DNA from 2 places in the Rubrivivax gelatinosus IL144 genome. Region 2 is predicted to be linked to the other one. Evidence: predicted binding sites of a transcription regulator. Region 2 holds the regulator's gene; the other holds the start of a gene.

Region 1 (7,608 bases), 830 kb from region 2:
CGTCGGCGCCACCGTCGCGGCCGGCGCCGGGTTCTGGGTCGCGCTGGTGGTGGCGCCGCTGGTCGTCGGGCTGGCCGGCGCGGCCTTCGAGCGCTGGGTGCTGCGGCGCGTGCACGCGCAAGGCCACGTCGCCGAACTGCTGGTCACCTTCGGCCTGGCCTACGTCGTCGTCGAGGCGGTGCAGCTCGTCTGGGGCCGCCAGCCGCTGGCCTTCGAGCCGCCGCCGGCAGTTGCCGGGCCGCTTTTCACGCTGGTCCAGGCGCCGGCCGGGCTGACGCTGGCCTGGGGCGCGGCGCCCGAGGCCTGCCGTGGCGAGGCGGCGCTGGTCTGCACCCAGTTCCCGGCACTGCGCGCCTTCGCGATGGTGCTGGCGCTGGTGCTGCTGGCCGTGCTGGCGCTGGCACTGAGGGCGACGCGGCTGGGCCTGGTGATCCGCGCCGCGCTGACGCACCCGCAGATGGCGCAGGCGCTGGGCCACGACGTGCCGCGGGTGTTCATGCTGGTCTTCGGTGCCGGCACCGCGCTGGCGGCGCTGGCCGGCGTCGTCGGCGGCGCGATGCGGGTCACGGAGCCCTCGATGGCGCAGGCCGTCGGGCCGGTCGTCTTCGCGCTGATCGTCATCGGCGGGCTGGGCTCGCTGGCCGGGGCTTTCGTCGCCTCGCTGCTGCTGGGCGTGCTGGACTCGTTCGCGGTGGCCAGCGACCGTTCGCTCGCCGACCTAGCTGCCGCGCTGCACTGGACGCCGGCGCCCGAGACCGCGGCGCTGGCGCTGTGGAGCGTGAAGCTGTCGCAGGTGGCGGCGATCCTGCCGTACCTGCTGCTCGTGCTGGTGCTGGTGCTGCGCCCGCGCGGGCTGTTCGGCACGCGCGAAGGATGACGGGGCACCGGATCCGGGCCGCGCTCGTCTGGGGCGCCTACGCGCTGGCGCTGGCCGGCGCGCCCTGGCTGTTCGACAGCAGCCTGGCGCTGACGCTGCTGTCGCAGATCGGCATCGCCATCGTCGCCTGCCTGGCTTTCAACCTGCTGCTGGGGCAGGGCGGCATGCTGAGCTTCGGCCACGCGGTCTATTCGGGCCTCGGCGCCTACGCGGCGATCCACACGCTGCGCTGGATGGCGGCCGGCACGCTGGCCCTGCCGGTCAGCCTGGTGCCGCTGGTCGGCGGCCTCGGCGGGCTGGCCGGCGCGGCGACGCTGGGCTGGCTGACGACGCGCACGGCCGGAACGCCATTCGCGATGATCACGCTGGGCCTGGGCGAACTGGTCGCCGCGCTGGCGCTGATGTTCCCGACGGTCTTCGGCGGCGAAGGCGGCCTGAGCGCCGACCGCGTGATCGGCGAGCCCGTCTGGGGCATCAGCTTCGGTCCGGCCTGGCAGGTCTACGCGCTGATCGCCGTCTACTGCTTCGTCTGCACCGCGGCGATGTACGGCTTCACGCGCACCCCGCTGGGCCGCATGCTGAACGCCGTGCGCGACAACCCGCTGCGTGCCGAGTTCGTTGGCTACAGCGCACGCCGCGTGCGCTATCGCGCCTTCCTGGTCTCGGGTTTTTTCATGGGCGTGGCCGGCGGGCTGGCGGCACTGCATTTCGAGATCGTCAGCGCCGAGGTGCTGGGCTCGCTCAGGTCCGGCGCCTACCTGCTGTTCACGGTGCTGGGCGGCAGCGGCTATTTCGCCGGGCCGATGATCGGCGCGGTGCTGATGGTGCTGTCCGGCGTGCTGCTGTCGGCGCTGACGCGCGCCTGGCTGCTGTACCTGGGCCTGGCCTTCATCGCCGTCGTGATGATCGCACCCGGCGGCCTGGCCGGCGCGCTGGCGGGTTTGATGCGCGCCGCGGCCGCGGGGGGCCTGCGCCGGCTGTGGGCCGGGCTGGCGACGCTGGTCCTGCTCGCCGTCGCGGCGCTGGCCGGCCTCGCGGCGATGGTCGAGATGCTGTACCAGCGCCAGCTCGACGCGGCCTCGGGCCCGGCGCTGAACTTCGCCGGCCTGTCGCTGAACGCCGAATCGGCCGACGCCTGGGTCGGCGCGGCGCTGCTGCTGGCCACCGCGGCGGCGCTGTTCGCTCTCGCGCGGCGGCGGTTCGCGCCGCAATGGGCACAGGAGCTGGCGCGATGAGCGCGGCCTTGGAACTGCGCGCCGTGCACCGGCGCTTCGGCCGCACGGAGGTCGTGCGCGGCGCCAGCCTGGCGGTGCGCCAGGGCGAACGTGTCGCGCTGATCGGCCCCAACGGCGCCGGCAAGAGCACGCTGTTCAACCTGATCAGCGGCCAGCTCGCGCCCGACGCTGGCGAGATCCTGCTGAACGGCCAGGCGATCCAGGGCCTGCCGCCTTACGAGATCGTGCGCCGTGGGCTGGCGCGCAGCTTCCAGACCAGCCAGCTGTTCGCGCGCCTGTCGACGGCAGAGAACCTGCGCTGCGCGCTGCTGCACAGCGAGGGCGCCGGCTACGCCTTCTGGCGCCCGGCGCGTCGCCGCGGCCTCGACGAACGCGCCGACGCGCTGCTGGCGATGCTGCGCCTGGAGCACCGGCGCGACGTGCCGGCGGCCCAGCTCGCCTACGCCGAGCAGAGAGCGCTGGAGATCGGCCTGACGATCGCCGGCGGCGCGAACGTCGTGCTGCTGGACGAGCCGACCGCCGGCATGAGCCGTGAGGAGACGGCCAGGTTCGTCGCGCTGATCCGCCGCGCGACCGAAGGCCGCACGCTGCTCGTCGTCGAGCACGACATGGGCGTGGTCTTCGAGCTCGCCGACCGCATCGCGGTGCTGGTCGACGGCGAGGTCGTCGCTTTCGACACGCCCGCGGCGGTGCGCGCCGATCCGCGCGTGCAGCAGGCCTACCTCGGCGCGCTGCCGCCGGCCGGGGAGGGCGCATGCTGACGGTGCGCGGCCTCGAAGCCGGTTACGGCGTGCGCCCGGTGCTGCACGGCGTCGATCTGGACGTCGCGCCCGGCGAGATCGTCGCGCTGCTGGGCCGCAACGGCTCGGGCCGTTCGACGACGGCCAAGGCGCTGATGGGCCTGCTGCCGGCGCGCGGCTCGGTGCGCTGGCAAGGCGCCGAGCTGCTGGGACAGCCGGCGCACGAGATCGCGCGCGCCGGCCTGGGCTACGTGCCCGAGAGCCGCGACGTCTTCCCGACGCTCAGCGTCGCCGAGAACCTGCGCCTGGGCGAACGCCCACGCGCCGGGCCGGGCCGCTGGACGACGGCCGAACTGCTCGCCCGCTTCCCGCGACTGGCCGAGCGCGCGCAGGCGCCGGCCGGCGTGCTGTCCGGCGGCGAGCAGCAGATGCTGACGCTGGCGCGCACGCTGGTCGGCGACCCTGGGTTGCTGATCGTCGACGAGCCCACCGAAGGCCTGGCGCCGCAGGTCGTCGCCCAGGTGGCCGAGCTGCTGGCCGAAGCCCGCCGGCGCGGTGTCGGCGTGCTGTTGGTCGAGCAGAAACTGGCGATCGCGCTGCAGCTCGCCGACCGCTGCCTGGTGATGGGCCACGGCCGCATCGTCTTCGCCGGCACGCCGGCGGCGCTGGCGGCCGACGCCGGCGTGCGGCGGGAGTGGCTGGAGGTCTGACTCAGGCCGGCGCCGAGCGCCGCACGCCCCCGGTCAGCTGGCGCGCGATCAGCGTGCGCAGCGGCGCCGCGACGCTGGCCGCCTTCAGCACCGCACCACGCACCAGCTTGGCCGGCGGCGTGTCGTCGGTGAACAGGCGCACGATGGCGTTGGTGCCGAGGTAGATCGGCAGCGTGCGCATCCGGTGCTCGCGTTCGTAGCCGGCCAGCACCGCGGCGTCGCCGAGGTCGCGGCGGTCCCGCGCGGCGCGCGCCAGTTCACGAGCCAGCACCTCGACGCCGTAGAGGCCGAAGTTGTAGCCGTGCGCGGTGACCGGGTGCATGCCGACCGCGGCGTCGCCGACGAGCGCGAAACGCGGGCCGACGAAACGTGTCGCATAGGCCGCGACCAGCGGGTAGGCGTGACGCGGCGCGGCCACGTCCATGCGGCCCAGGCGGCGGTCGAAATGCTCCTCGACACGCAGCGCGAAGGCTTCGTCCGACAGCGCCATCCACTCCGGCGCCTGGTCGCTCTTCAGCGTCACGACGGCCGAACTCTGGCGCCCGGCCATCGGCAGGATGGCCAGCGTGTTGCCGTAGCGGAAGCACTCGTGCGCGGTGTTCTCGTGGTCTTCCTCGTGGCGCATGCGCACGACGATGCAGGTGCGGCCGAAGTCCAGCATGTGCGCGCCGATGCCGCCCAGGCGCCGCGTCGTCGAGAAGCGGCTGTCGGCGGCGACGACCAGCGGCGCACGCCAGGCGCGGCCGTCGGCCAGGCGTACGGTCGCGGCCTGTTCGTCGCGCTGCAGCGCGGTGACCCGCGCGTCGCCGACGATCTCGACGCCCGGCGTGGCGGCGGCCGCGGCGTAGGCGGCTTCGCGCAGGCGGTGGTTGGGCACCAGGAAACCCAACGCCTCGTGGCCGTCGGCCTGGCCATCGAAAGGCAGCACCAGCGGCGAGGCGCCGTTGCGCACCAGCGCACGCTTGAGCGGCGCGATCTCGTCGGCCGGCAGCCGGTCCCAGTGGCCCAGGCGCTCGAGGATGGCGCGCGCACGGTGCGTCAGCGCGATGTCGCGGCCGTCTTCCGGCGGCGCGACCAGCGACTCGGCGCTGTTCTGTTCGAGCACGGTGCAACGCAGGCCGGCCTGCGCGAGCGCCGCCGCCAGCGCCAGGCCCGCGGGGCCGGCGCCGACGATGGCGACGTCGGTGGTGTGGAGGTCGTTCACGGTCGTTTGAGGGGCATCAAGGCCCCGAGTGGCCGGCGCACGATATCGGCGCGTCGACGTCATGGGCTTGACTGAAGTCATGCACGAGGTGGCGCCGGCCTTTGTCGCCGCAGGGACAGCGCGCCCCGAAACCCGACTCCTAGAATGAAACGACCGTTCGAAACCGAGCCGAACCGAGGCCTTCCCGCCTCGGAAAACGGCCCCCAGAAGGAGACATCATGGCCGTCCGTTACGACCTCCACGGCGAGGTCGCCGTGCTCACGCTGGACAACCCGCCGGTCAACGGCCTGGGGCTGGCGACGCGGCGCGAACTGAGCGCCGGCCTGGAACGCGCGCTGGCCCACCCCGCCGTCGTCGCGATCGTCGTCACCGGCGCCGGCAAGGTGTTCTCGGGCGGCGCCGACATCAAGGAGTTCGGCACCGACCGGGCGATCGCCGAGCCCAACCTGCATTCGCTGATCCGCCAGGTGGAGCTGGCGGGCAAGCCGGTGGTCGCCGCGATGCACGGCACCTGCATGGGCGGCGGGCTGGAGCTGTCGCTGGCCTGCCATTACCGTGTCGCCGCGCCGGCCACCAAGGTCGCGCTGCCCGAGGTCAAGCTGGGCCTGCTGCCCGGCGCCGGCGGCACGCAGCGCCTGCCGCGTGTGCTCGACGTCGAGACCGCGCTGAACATGATCGTTTCCGGCGAACCGGTGGCCAGCGAGCTGCTGGCTTCGGTGCCGGGGCAGAAGCTGTTCGACCAGATCGTCGAAGGCGAGCTGCTGGCCGGCGCCGTGGCCTTCGCTGCCGCCAAGGGCCACGAACACGCCGGCGGCGCGCCGCTGCCACGCGTGCGCGACCTGAAGGCTCGCCACGCCAACCCCGACGCCTTCTTCCAGTTCGCGCGCAACACGGTGAAGGCGATGGCCAGGCACTTCCCGGCGCCGGCCAAGTGTGTCGACGCCGTCGAAGCCGCGGTCAAACGCGACATCGACGCCGGCCTGGCCTACGAGCGCGAACTGTTCATGGCGCTGATGTTCACGCCCGAGAGCCAGGCGCTGCGCCACGCCTTCTTCGCCGAACGCGCCGCCAGCAAGATCCCAGACGTCCCGGAGGACACGCAGCTGCGCCGCATCGCCAAGGTCGGCGTCGTCGGCGCCGGCACGATGGGCGGCGGCATCAGCATGAACTTCCTCAACGCCGGCCTGCCGGTGACGATCCTGGAGACGACGGCCGAGGCGCTGGAGCGTGGTGTCGCGACGATCCGCCGCAACTACGAAGCCCAGGTCAGGAAGGGCAAGCTGAAGGAGGACAAGTACCAGCAGCGGATGGCGCTGCTGACGACGACGCTGTCCTACGCCGACCTCGCCGACTGCGACCTCGTCATCGAGGCCGTCTACGAGGATCTGGGCGTCAAGCAGCAGGTCTTCGGCGCCTTGGACGAGGTCGTCAAGCCGGGCGCCATCCTCGCCAGCAACACCTCGACGCTGGACCTGAACCGCATCGCCGGCTTCACCAAGCGCCCGGCCGACGTGGTGGGAATGCACTTCTTCAGCCCGGCCAACGTGATGAAGCTGCTGGAGGTGGTGCGCGGCGAGAAGACGGCCAAGGACGTGCTGGCCACCGTGATGCAGCTCGCCAAGACGATCCGCAAGACGGCGGTGGTCTCGGGCGTCTGCGACGGCTTCATCGGCAACCGCATGATCGAGCAGTACAGCCGCCAGGCCGGTTTCCTGCTGGAAGAGGGCTGCACGCCGCAGCAGGTGGACAAGGCCGTCGAGGCCTTCGGCTTCGCGATGGGCCCGTTCCGCATGGGCGACCTGGCCGGCAACGACATCGGCTGGGCGATCCGCAAGCGCCGCTACGTCGAGCAGCCGCAGATGCGCTACAGCCAGACCGCCGACCTGCTCTGCGAGATGGGCCGCTACGGCCAGAAGACCGGCGCCGGCTGGTACGACTACGCGCCCGGCAAACGCGACGCGATCCCGTCGCCGGTGGTCGAGGAGATGGTCGCCCAGCACCGCGCCGGGCTCGGCATCACGGCGCGCACGATCTCCGACGACGAGATCGTGCACCGCCTGGTCTACGCGCTGGTCAACGAAGGCGCCAAGATCCTCGAGGACGGCATCGCCAGCAAGGCCAGCGACATCGACATGGTCTACCTCACCGGCTACGGCTTCCCGCTGTGGCGCGGCGGGCCGATGTGTTACGCCGACAGCCAGGGCCTCTTCAACGTCGTGCAGACGATGAAGGCCTTCGCGCGCAACCCGCTGGACGACGCCGGGTTCTGGGAGCCCGCGCCGCTGCTCGAGCGCCTGGCCGCCGAAGGCCGCCGCTTCACCGCCTGAAGCCCCGAACCCGAGGACCGACCATGAGCCAAGCCGTCATCGTCTCCACCGCACGCACGCCGCTGGCCAAGAGCTGGAAGGGTGCATTCAACATGACCCACGGCGCGACGCTGGGGGCTGCGGCGGTCGCCGCGGCCGTGCAGCGCGCCGGCATCGAACCCGCCGCCGTCGAGGACGTGCTGATGGGCTGCGCCAACCCCGAGGGCGCGACCGGCGCCAACATCGCGCGCCAGATCGCGCTGCGCGCCGGGCTGCCGGTCACGACGGCCGGCATGACGATCAACCGCTTCTGTTCCAGCGGCCTGCAGACCATCGCCAGCGCGGCGCAGCGCATCGTCGCCGGCGAAGGCGAGGTCTATGTCGCCGGCGGCGTCGAGAGCATTTCCTGCGTGCAGCAGGAGATGAACCAGCACATGCTCTTCGACCCGGCGCTGAAGAAGAGCAAGCCCGAGATCTACTGGACGATGCTGCAGACGGCCGAGAACGTCGCCCGGCGCTACGGCATCTCCAAGGAG
Region 2 (7,608 bases):
CCTCGCTGTTCCTGCCGAAGCTGGCGATGTTCACGTTCTGGGGCTGGCAGGTCGTCATCCTGCTGGCGGCGATCTCGCTGCCGCTGGGCTTCACGACCGGCAAGGAGTACGCCGAGCTCGAATGGCCGATCGACATCCTGATCGCCGTCGTCTGGGTGTCCTACGCGATCGTGTTCTTCGGCACCATCGGCAAGCGCACCGTGCGCCACATCTACGTGGCCAACTGGTTCTTCGGCGCGTTCATCATCGCCGTGGCGCTGCTGCACATCGTCAACAGCGCCGAAGTGCCGGTCTCGCTGACGAAGAGCTACTCGGTCTACGCGGGCGTTCAGGACGCGATGGTCCAGTGGTGGTACGGCCATAACGCGGTGGGCTTCTTCCTCACCGCCGGCTTCCTGGGGATGATGTACTACTACATCCCGAAGCAGGCCGGCCGCCCGGTCTACAGCTACCGGCTGTCGATCGTGCACTTCTGGGCGCTGATCTTCACGTACATGTGGGCGGGCCCGCACCACCTGCACTACACCGCGCTGCCCGACTGGACCCAGTCGATCGGCATGATCTTCTCGCTGGTGCTGCTGGCGCCGAGCTGGGGCGGCATGATCAACGGCATCATGACGCTGTCGGGCGCCTGGCATAAGCTGCGCGACGACCCGATCCTGAAGTTCCTGATCGTCTCGCTGTCGTTCTACGGCATGTCGACCTTCGAAGGGCCGATGATGTCGATCAAGACGGTCAACGCGCTGTCCCACTACACGGACTGGACCGTCGGCCACGTGCACAGCGGTGCGCTCGGCTGGGTCGGCCTGATCTCGATGGGCTCGCTGTACCACCTGATCCCGCGCATGTTCGGGCGTCAGACGATGTACAGCACCCGTGCCATCGAGCTGCACTTCTGGGTCGCCACCATCGGCATCGTCCTGTACATCGCCGCGATGTGGATCGCCGGCGTGATGCAAGGCCTGATGTGGCGTGCCGTGAACCCCGACGGCACGCTGGTCTACAGCTTCGTCGAAGGCGTCAAGGCCACGTACCCGTTCTACGTGATCCGTCTCGGCGGTGGCCTGCTGTACCTGACCGGCATGGTCATCATGGCCTGGAACACGGTCATGACGATCAAGAGCGGCAAGGTCGTGCCGGCGCCGATCCCGATGGTCCCGGCCCACGCCTGACCGCCAGAACCCTAGGAGATACAAGACCATGGCACACAACCATGCCGTCGGCGGTCACGAGAAGATCGAGACCAGCAACTTCCTGATGATCGTGCTGATCCTGCTGACGGTCGCCGTCGGCGGGCTCGTCGAGATCGTGCCGCTGTTCTTCCAGCGCTCCACGACCCAGCCGGTCGCGGGCCTGAAGCCCTACACCCCGCTGCAACTGGCCGGGCGAGACATCTATCTGCGCGAAGGCTGCTATGGCTGCCACTCGCAGATGGTGCGCCCGTTCCGCGCCGAGACGCTGCGCTACGGCCACTACTCGATGGCCGGCGAGTTCGTCTACGACCATCCGTTCCAGTGGGGCAGCAAGCGCACGGGCCCGGACCTGCAGCGTGTCGGCGGTCGCTACAGCGACGAGTGGCACCGCATCCACCTGAACAACCCGCGTGACCTGGTGCCCGAGTCCAACATGCCGGCTTATCCGTGGCTGGCCAAGAACGAGGTGGACGCGGCAGGCCTGGCGCCGCGCATGAAGGCGCTGCGCACGGTCGGTGTTCCCTACAGCGACGACGAGATCGCCAAGGCCGCCGACGAAGTGAAGGGCAAGACGGAGATCGATGCCGTCATCGCCTACCTGCAGGTGCTGGGCACGGCCGTCAAGTGACGCCGCAACCGACCATGGACATCAACACCCTCCGTACCGTCGTCACGGTGGTGAGCTTCGCGCTCTTCATCGGGATCGTGGTCTGGACCTGGTCGCGGCGCCGCCGCGGACATTTCGACGAGGCGGCGATGCTTCCCTTCATCGAGAAGGACGGCGCCGAAGCCTCAGGAGAACGGAAATGAGCGATTTCTTCAACTCGGGCTGGTCACTGTATGTGGCCGGCATCACCGTCGTCAGCCTGATCTTCTGTCTGGTCGTGCTGATCGTGGCCAGCCGCCGCAAGGTCATGGCCGACGACAACACGACGGGTCACGTCTGGGACGAGGACCTGCAGGAACTGAACAACCCGCTGCCGCGCTGGTGGGCCGGCCTGTTCCTCGTGACCATCGCGTTCGCGGTGATCTACCTGGTCCTGTACCCGGGTCTGGGCAGCAACAAGGGCGCGCTGAACTGGACCAGCACCGGCCAGCACTCGAACGAGATGGACAAGGCGCGGGCCCAGATGGCGCCGCTGTACGCCAAGTTCGTCGCCCAGTCCGCCGAGGACCTGGCCAAGGACCCGCAGGCGATGGCTATCGGTGAGCGCCTGTTCGCCAACAACTGCGCCCAGTGCCATGGTGCCGACGCGCGCGGCAGCAAGGGCTTCCCGAACCTGACCGACGACGACTGGCTGCACGGCGGCACGCTCGACAAGATCAAGGAGACGATCACCCTCGGCCGCGTCGGCAACATGCCGCCGATGGCCGCAGCGGTCGGCACGCCGGAAGACGTGAAGAACGTCGCCCAGTACGTGCTGAGCCTGTCTGGCAGCCCGCACAACGAAGTCGCGGCGCAGCTCGGCAAGCCCAAGTTCGTGGTCTGCGCCGCGTGCCACGGCCCGGACGGCAAGGGCATGCAGGCGGTCGGTTCGGCCAACCTGACCGACAAGATCTGGCTGCACGGCTACGGCGAGCAGGCGATCATCAACATGATCAACAACGGAAAGGTCAACGTCATGCCGTCGCAGGCGGCCCGCCTGAGCCCGGAGCAGATCCACGTTCTGGGCGCCTACGTCTGGAGCCTGTCGCACCGGACGACGGTCGCGTCGCGCTGATCGGGAGTTTCACGACATGAGCCAAGTGCGGGTCGACCTCGAAGACCGGCCCGCCGCGGCACGGGCCGCCTCGGGCGCGGAACCGGCGAAAGCCGGCGCCGCGCCCGAGGCGGTCGTTTCGCTTTATGCGAAGCAGAAGAAGATCTACGCCCGCTCGGTATCGGGCTGGTTCAACGGCTGGCGCTGGGCGCTGGTCTGGGCGACGCAGCTGGTGTTCTACGGGCTGCCGTGGCTGGACTGGAACTCCCGCCAGGCCGTGCTCTTCGACCTCGGCACGCGGCGCTTCTACATCTTCGGCCTGGTCCTGTATCCGCAGGACCTGATCTATCTGTCGGCGCTGCTGATGATCTCGGCTTACGCGCTGTTCCTGTTCACCGCGGTGGCCGGCAGGCTGTGGTGCGGCTACGCCTGCCCGCAGACGGTCTACACCGAGATCTTCATGTGGGTCGAGCGCCGCTTCGAAGGCGACCGCAACGCCCGCATGCGTCTGGACGCCGGACCCTGGACCTTCGAACGCGTCTGGCGCAAGGGCGCGACGCAGTTCGTCTGGATCGCGATCGCGCTCTGGACGGGCCTCTCCTTCGTCGGCTACTTCACACCGATCCGCGAGCTGCTGCCTTCGGCGATGGCGATGTCGCTGGGGCCCTGGGAAACCTTCTGGGTGCTGTTCTACGGCTTCGCGACCTGGGGCAACGCCGGCTACATGCGCGAGCAGGTCTGCAAGTACATGTGCCCGTACGCGCGCTTCCAGAGCGCGATGTTCGACAAGGACACGCTGATCATCAGCTACGACGCCGAGCGGGGAGACCCGCGCGGCACGCGTTCGCGCAAGATCGACGCCCGCAGCCAGGGCCTGGGCGACTGCATCGACTGCGGTCTGTGCGTGCAGGTCTGCCCGACCGGCATCGATATCCGCAACGGCCTGCAGTACGAGTGCATCGGCTGCACCGCCTGCATCGACGTCTGCAACGGCGTCATGGACAAGATGAAGTACCCGCGCGGGCTGATCCGCTACGCGACGGAGAACGGCATGGCTCAGCACCAGACGCGCGGCCAGATGCTGCAGCGTGTGCTGCGCCCCCGGGTGCTGGTCTACACGGCGATCTTGATCATCATCGTCGGCGCCTTCGCGGCCAGCCTCGCGATGCGCAGCCCGTTCCGTGTCGACGTCGTGCGCGACCGCGCCTCGCTGGCGCGCATCGTCGACGAAGGCTACATCGAGAACCTGTACCGCCTGCAGGTCATGAACGCGACCGAGTCGACGCAGCGCTACCGCATCAGCGCCGACGGCCTGACGCCGATGGTGGTCGACGCCCCGAAGGACTTCGAGGTCGAGCCGGCCGATGCGCGCTGGGTGACGATCGCCCTGCGGGTGCCGCCGGATACCGCCAGCCAGGCAGGGCCTGGAGCCCACGCGATACAGTTCCACATCGAACGACTGCCCGACGCGAACGACGCGACGCCGGTGGTCGCCAGCGAGAAATCAACGTTCGTCGTCCCCCGATGACGCTGCTTCGACCGGAGCCCCTGATGAGCACTCTTCCCGTTTCCCGCGACGCAACGCCCTGGTGGCGCATCGGCATGGTCTGGCTGGTGGTGTCGGGCCCGCTGATCGTCGTCATCGCGGCCGTCGCGACCGCCGTCATCGCGATCCGCGGAGCCGACCTCGTCATCACCGAGGTGCCGTCGTCGGTGCCGCAGTCCGGCGAAGTCCAGGCCGACACGCCGGCGATGGCTGCGCGCAACCACGCCGCCACCGCGGCGCCCTGAGCGGCTACTCCCGCGAGGCATTCGATGAGGCGGCGTGCGCGCGACTGGAGTGCGGTGCTCTGGCCCGCGTTCCTGGCCGCGGTGGTGCTGGAGCTTGCGCTGTTCTCGGTGCTGGATCCGGCGGCGCTGCGCTGGTTCGGCGGCGGGGCGATCGAACTCGATCCCGCAGCCGTCTACACGCTGGCCTTCTTCGTCTTCTGGGCCGCTTCGGCGGCCGCCGCAGGCATGACGCTGCTGCTGTCGCGCAGCGAGCACGAAATCAACAGCCGAACATTTCGCAGCTGAAGAAAACAAAACGCCGCGCAATGCGCGGCGTTTTTGTTTGCACCGGGGTTCGGGTCAGCAGGCGGCGGAGGAGCCGTTGACGAGCTTTTGCAGCGCCTGCGGGTCGAGCACGCGGATCTGGCGCTGCTTGACCTCCAGGATGCCGTCGTCCTGGAACTTCGAGAACGTGCGGCTGACCGTTTCGAGCTTCAGGCCGAGGTAGCTGCCGATCTCCTCGCGCGTCATGCGCAGGATCAGCGAGTGCGGCGAGAAGCCGCGCGTCTGCAGACGCTGGGTCAGGTTCAGCAGGAAGGCCGCCAGGCGCTCTTCGGCGCGCATGCTGCCAAGCAGCAGCATCACGCCGTGATCGCGCACGATCTCGCGGCTCATGATCTTGTGCAGCTGGCGTTGCAGGTCGCTGAACTCGCGCGACAGGTCTTCGAGCTGCTGGAACGGGATGACGCAGACTTGCGAGTCTTCGAGCGCCACCGAGTCGCAGGTGTGACGGTCGGTACCGATGCCGTCGAGGCCCAGAAGTTCGCCCGCCATCTGGAAGCCGGTGACCTGATCGCGGCCGTCTTCGGAGGACACGCAGGTCTTGAAGAAGCCGGTGCGAACCGCGTAGAGCGACAGGAAGGGATCGCCGGCACGGAACAAGGTCTCGCCACGCGGAACCGAACGGCGCGTCGCCACCATCGTGTCGAGCCGCTCGAGCTGGTCGTTGGACATGCCGACCGGCAGACAGAGTTCACGCAGGTTACAGCTCGAGCAGGCGACCTTGAACGGTTCAAGCCGGATGCCGGAAGACGTGTTGTTCATAGGGGTTCGACGATTGGAGTCAGTTCGGTCCGGCGTGGCGGGGCAGACCCGAGTATCGCTCATGACGTCGCTCAAGGGCATGGTCAATTCTTTGCTTGCGTCTCGGGTGGGCGCTTGAGACAGATCAAGCCGATTGGGTGAGTGTTTGGCACAGTCCAGCCCGTACCGCATGACGGCCGGATGAATTATGGACACGATTGTTCCTGAAGCACTGCTGAGGCGCCTCGACGTGCCCGGTCCCCGCTATACCTCGTACCCCACCGCGGACCGCTTCGTCGAAGCCTTCGGCCCTGCTGAGTACCGGCAGGCCTTGCGACAACGAGCGGAGGGCAGCACGGTGGGCGGCACGCCACCGCTGTCGCTTTATATCCACATTCCGTTCTGCGAATCGGTCTGCTACTACTGCGCCTGCAACAAGATCATCACGAAGCACCACGAGCGCAGTGCCGAGTACCTTGACGCGCTCGAAGCCGAAATCGCATTGCACGTCGCCGAACTGGGCAAGGGCCAGTCGGTGTCGCAATTGCACTTCGGTGGCGGCTCGCCGACCTTCCTGACCGACGAGGAGATCGGCCGGCTGATGACCCGGCTGCGCGAGTCGTTCAAGATCGTCGCCGGCGCCGAGATCTCGATCGAGGTCGACCCGCGCACCGCGACGCCCGAACGCCTGAAGAGCCTCGCCGGCCTGGGCTTCAACCGCATCAGCTTCGGCATCCAGGACTTCGACCCCGACGTCCAGGAAGCGGTGCACCGCGTGCAGTCGTACGACAGCGTGCGCGACCTCGTCGTCGCTGCGCGGGCCAACGGCTTCGAGTCGATCAACGCCGACCTGATCTACGGCCTGCCCAAGCAGACGCCGGACTCGTTCGCGCGCACGATCCAGCAGATCGCCGAGCTGCGCCCGGACCGCATCGCGCTGTACGCCTACGCGCACCTGCCGACGCGCTTCAAGCCGCAGCGCCGCATCCTCGCCGAGGAACTGCCGCTGGGCGAGCAGCGCATCAAGATGCTGGGCGGCGCCATCGCCGGCTTCATCGCCGCGGGCTACACCTACATCGGCATGGACCACTTCGCGTTGCCGGGCGACGCGCTGTCGGCCGCACGCCGCCAGGGCCGCCTGCACCGCAACTTCCAGGGCTACAGCACGCAGCCCGACTGCGATCTGATCGCGCTGGGCGTGTCCTCGATCGGCCGCATGGGCGCGACCTACAGCCAGAACGCGAAGACGCTGCCCGAGTACTACGAGTCCATCGCCAAGGGCGAATTCCCGATCGTGCGCGGCCTGACGCTGACGCGCGACGACCTGCTGCGCCGGGCGGTGATCATGGCCATCATGTGCCAGGGGCGCGTCGAGTACGAGTCGATCGAACTTGCGCACCTGATCAAGTTCCCCGAGTACTTCGCGGCGGAACTCGAGGATCTGACGCCGTTCGCCGAAGGTGGGCTGCTGGAGATCAACGACGACTCGATCCAGATCACCGCGCTGGGCTGGTACTACGTGCGCGGCGTCGCGGCGGTCTTCGACAAGCACCTGCGCGCCAGCGGCAACCGCGAGCGCTTCTCGCGCATCATCTGAGCCGGCACGGGTTATCCCGCGACGGGATAATCCGGGCATGACTCTTCGGGCCCCCGCGTGGACTTCGCGCTCGTCGTCAGCGCGCTGATGCTCGGGCTGGCCGGCGCGCCGCACTGCATCGCGATGTGCGGCGCCGCCTGCACGGCGCTGCTGCCACCCGGCCAGCGCGCCGCCCTCTGGAGCTTCCATCTCGCCCGCGTGGCCGGCTACGCGGCCGGCGGCGCGCTGGTCGCCTCCGGCGTCAACCTGCTGTCGGCCGTCGGCG

The links. The regulator FNR, encoded in region 2, switches genes on or off when oxygen is low (the NO sensors DNR and NnrR bind a similar motif). The targets are predictions, from matches to a motif close to TTGATNNNNATCAA.
Region 1: the regulator FNR is predicted to act here: its motif matches at 4,773-4,786, upstream of ubiM (5-demethoxyubiquinol-8 5-hydroxylase UbiM).

What each region holds. Positions count from the first base shown of each region.
Region 1 is NC_017075.1:2,565,388-2,572,995, forward strand. It holds gene RGE_RS11850 (branched-chain amino acid ABC transporter permease) at 1-877, shown strand, start outside; gene RGE_RS11855 (branched-chain amino acid ABC transporter permease) at 874-2,112, shown strand; gene RGE_RS11860 (ABC transporter ATP-binding protein) at 2,109-2,873, shown strand; gene RGE_RS11865 (ABC transporter ATP-binding protein) at 2,867-3,562, shown strand; gene ubiM (5-demethoxyubiquinol-8 5-hydroxylase UbiM) at 3,564-4,766, opposite strand; gene RGE_RS11875 (3-hydroxyacyl-CoA dehydrogenase NAD-binding domain-containing protein) at 4,985-7,093, shown strand; gene RGE_RS11880 (acetyl-CoA C-acyltransferase) at 7,117-7,608, shown strand, end outside.
Region 2 is NC_017075.1:3,396,753-3,404,360, reverse strand. It holds gene ccoN (cytochrome-c oxidase, cbb3-type subunit I) at 1-1,172, shown strand, start outside; gene ccoO (cytochrome-c oxidase, cbb3-type subunit II) at 1,201-1,821, shown strand; gene RGE_RS15530 (cbb3-type cytochrome oxidase subunit 3) at 1,836-2,003, shown strand; gene ccoP (cytochrome-c oxidase, cbb3-type subunit III) at 2,000-2,914, shown strand; gene ccoG (cytochrome c oxidase accessory protein CcoG) at 2,931-4,421, shown strand; gene RGE_RS15515 (hypothetical protein) at 4,445-4,684, shown strand; gene RGE_RS15510 (hypothetical protein) at 4,709-4,969, shown strand; gene fnr (fumarate/nitrate reduction transcriptional regulator Fnr) at 5,024-5,767, opposite strand; gene hemN (oxygen-independent coproporphyrinogen III oxidase) at 5,955-7,343, shown strand; gene RGE_RS15495 (sulfite exporter TauE/SafE family protein) at 7,401-7,608, shown strand, end outside.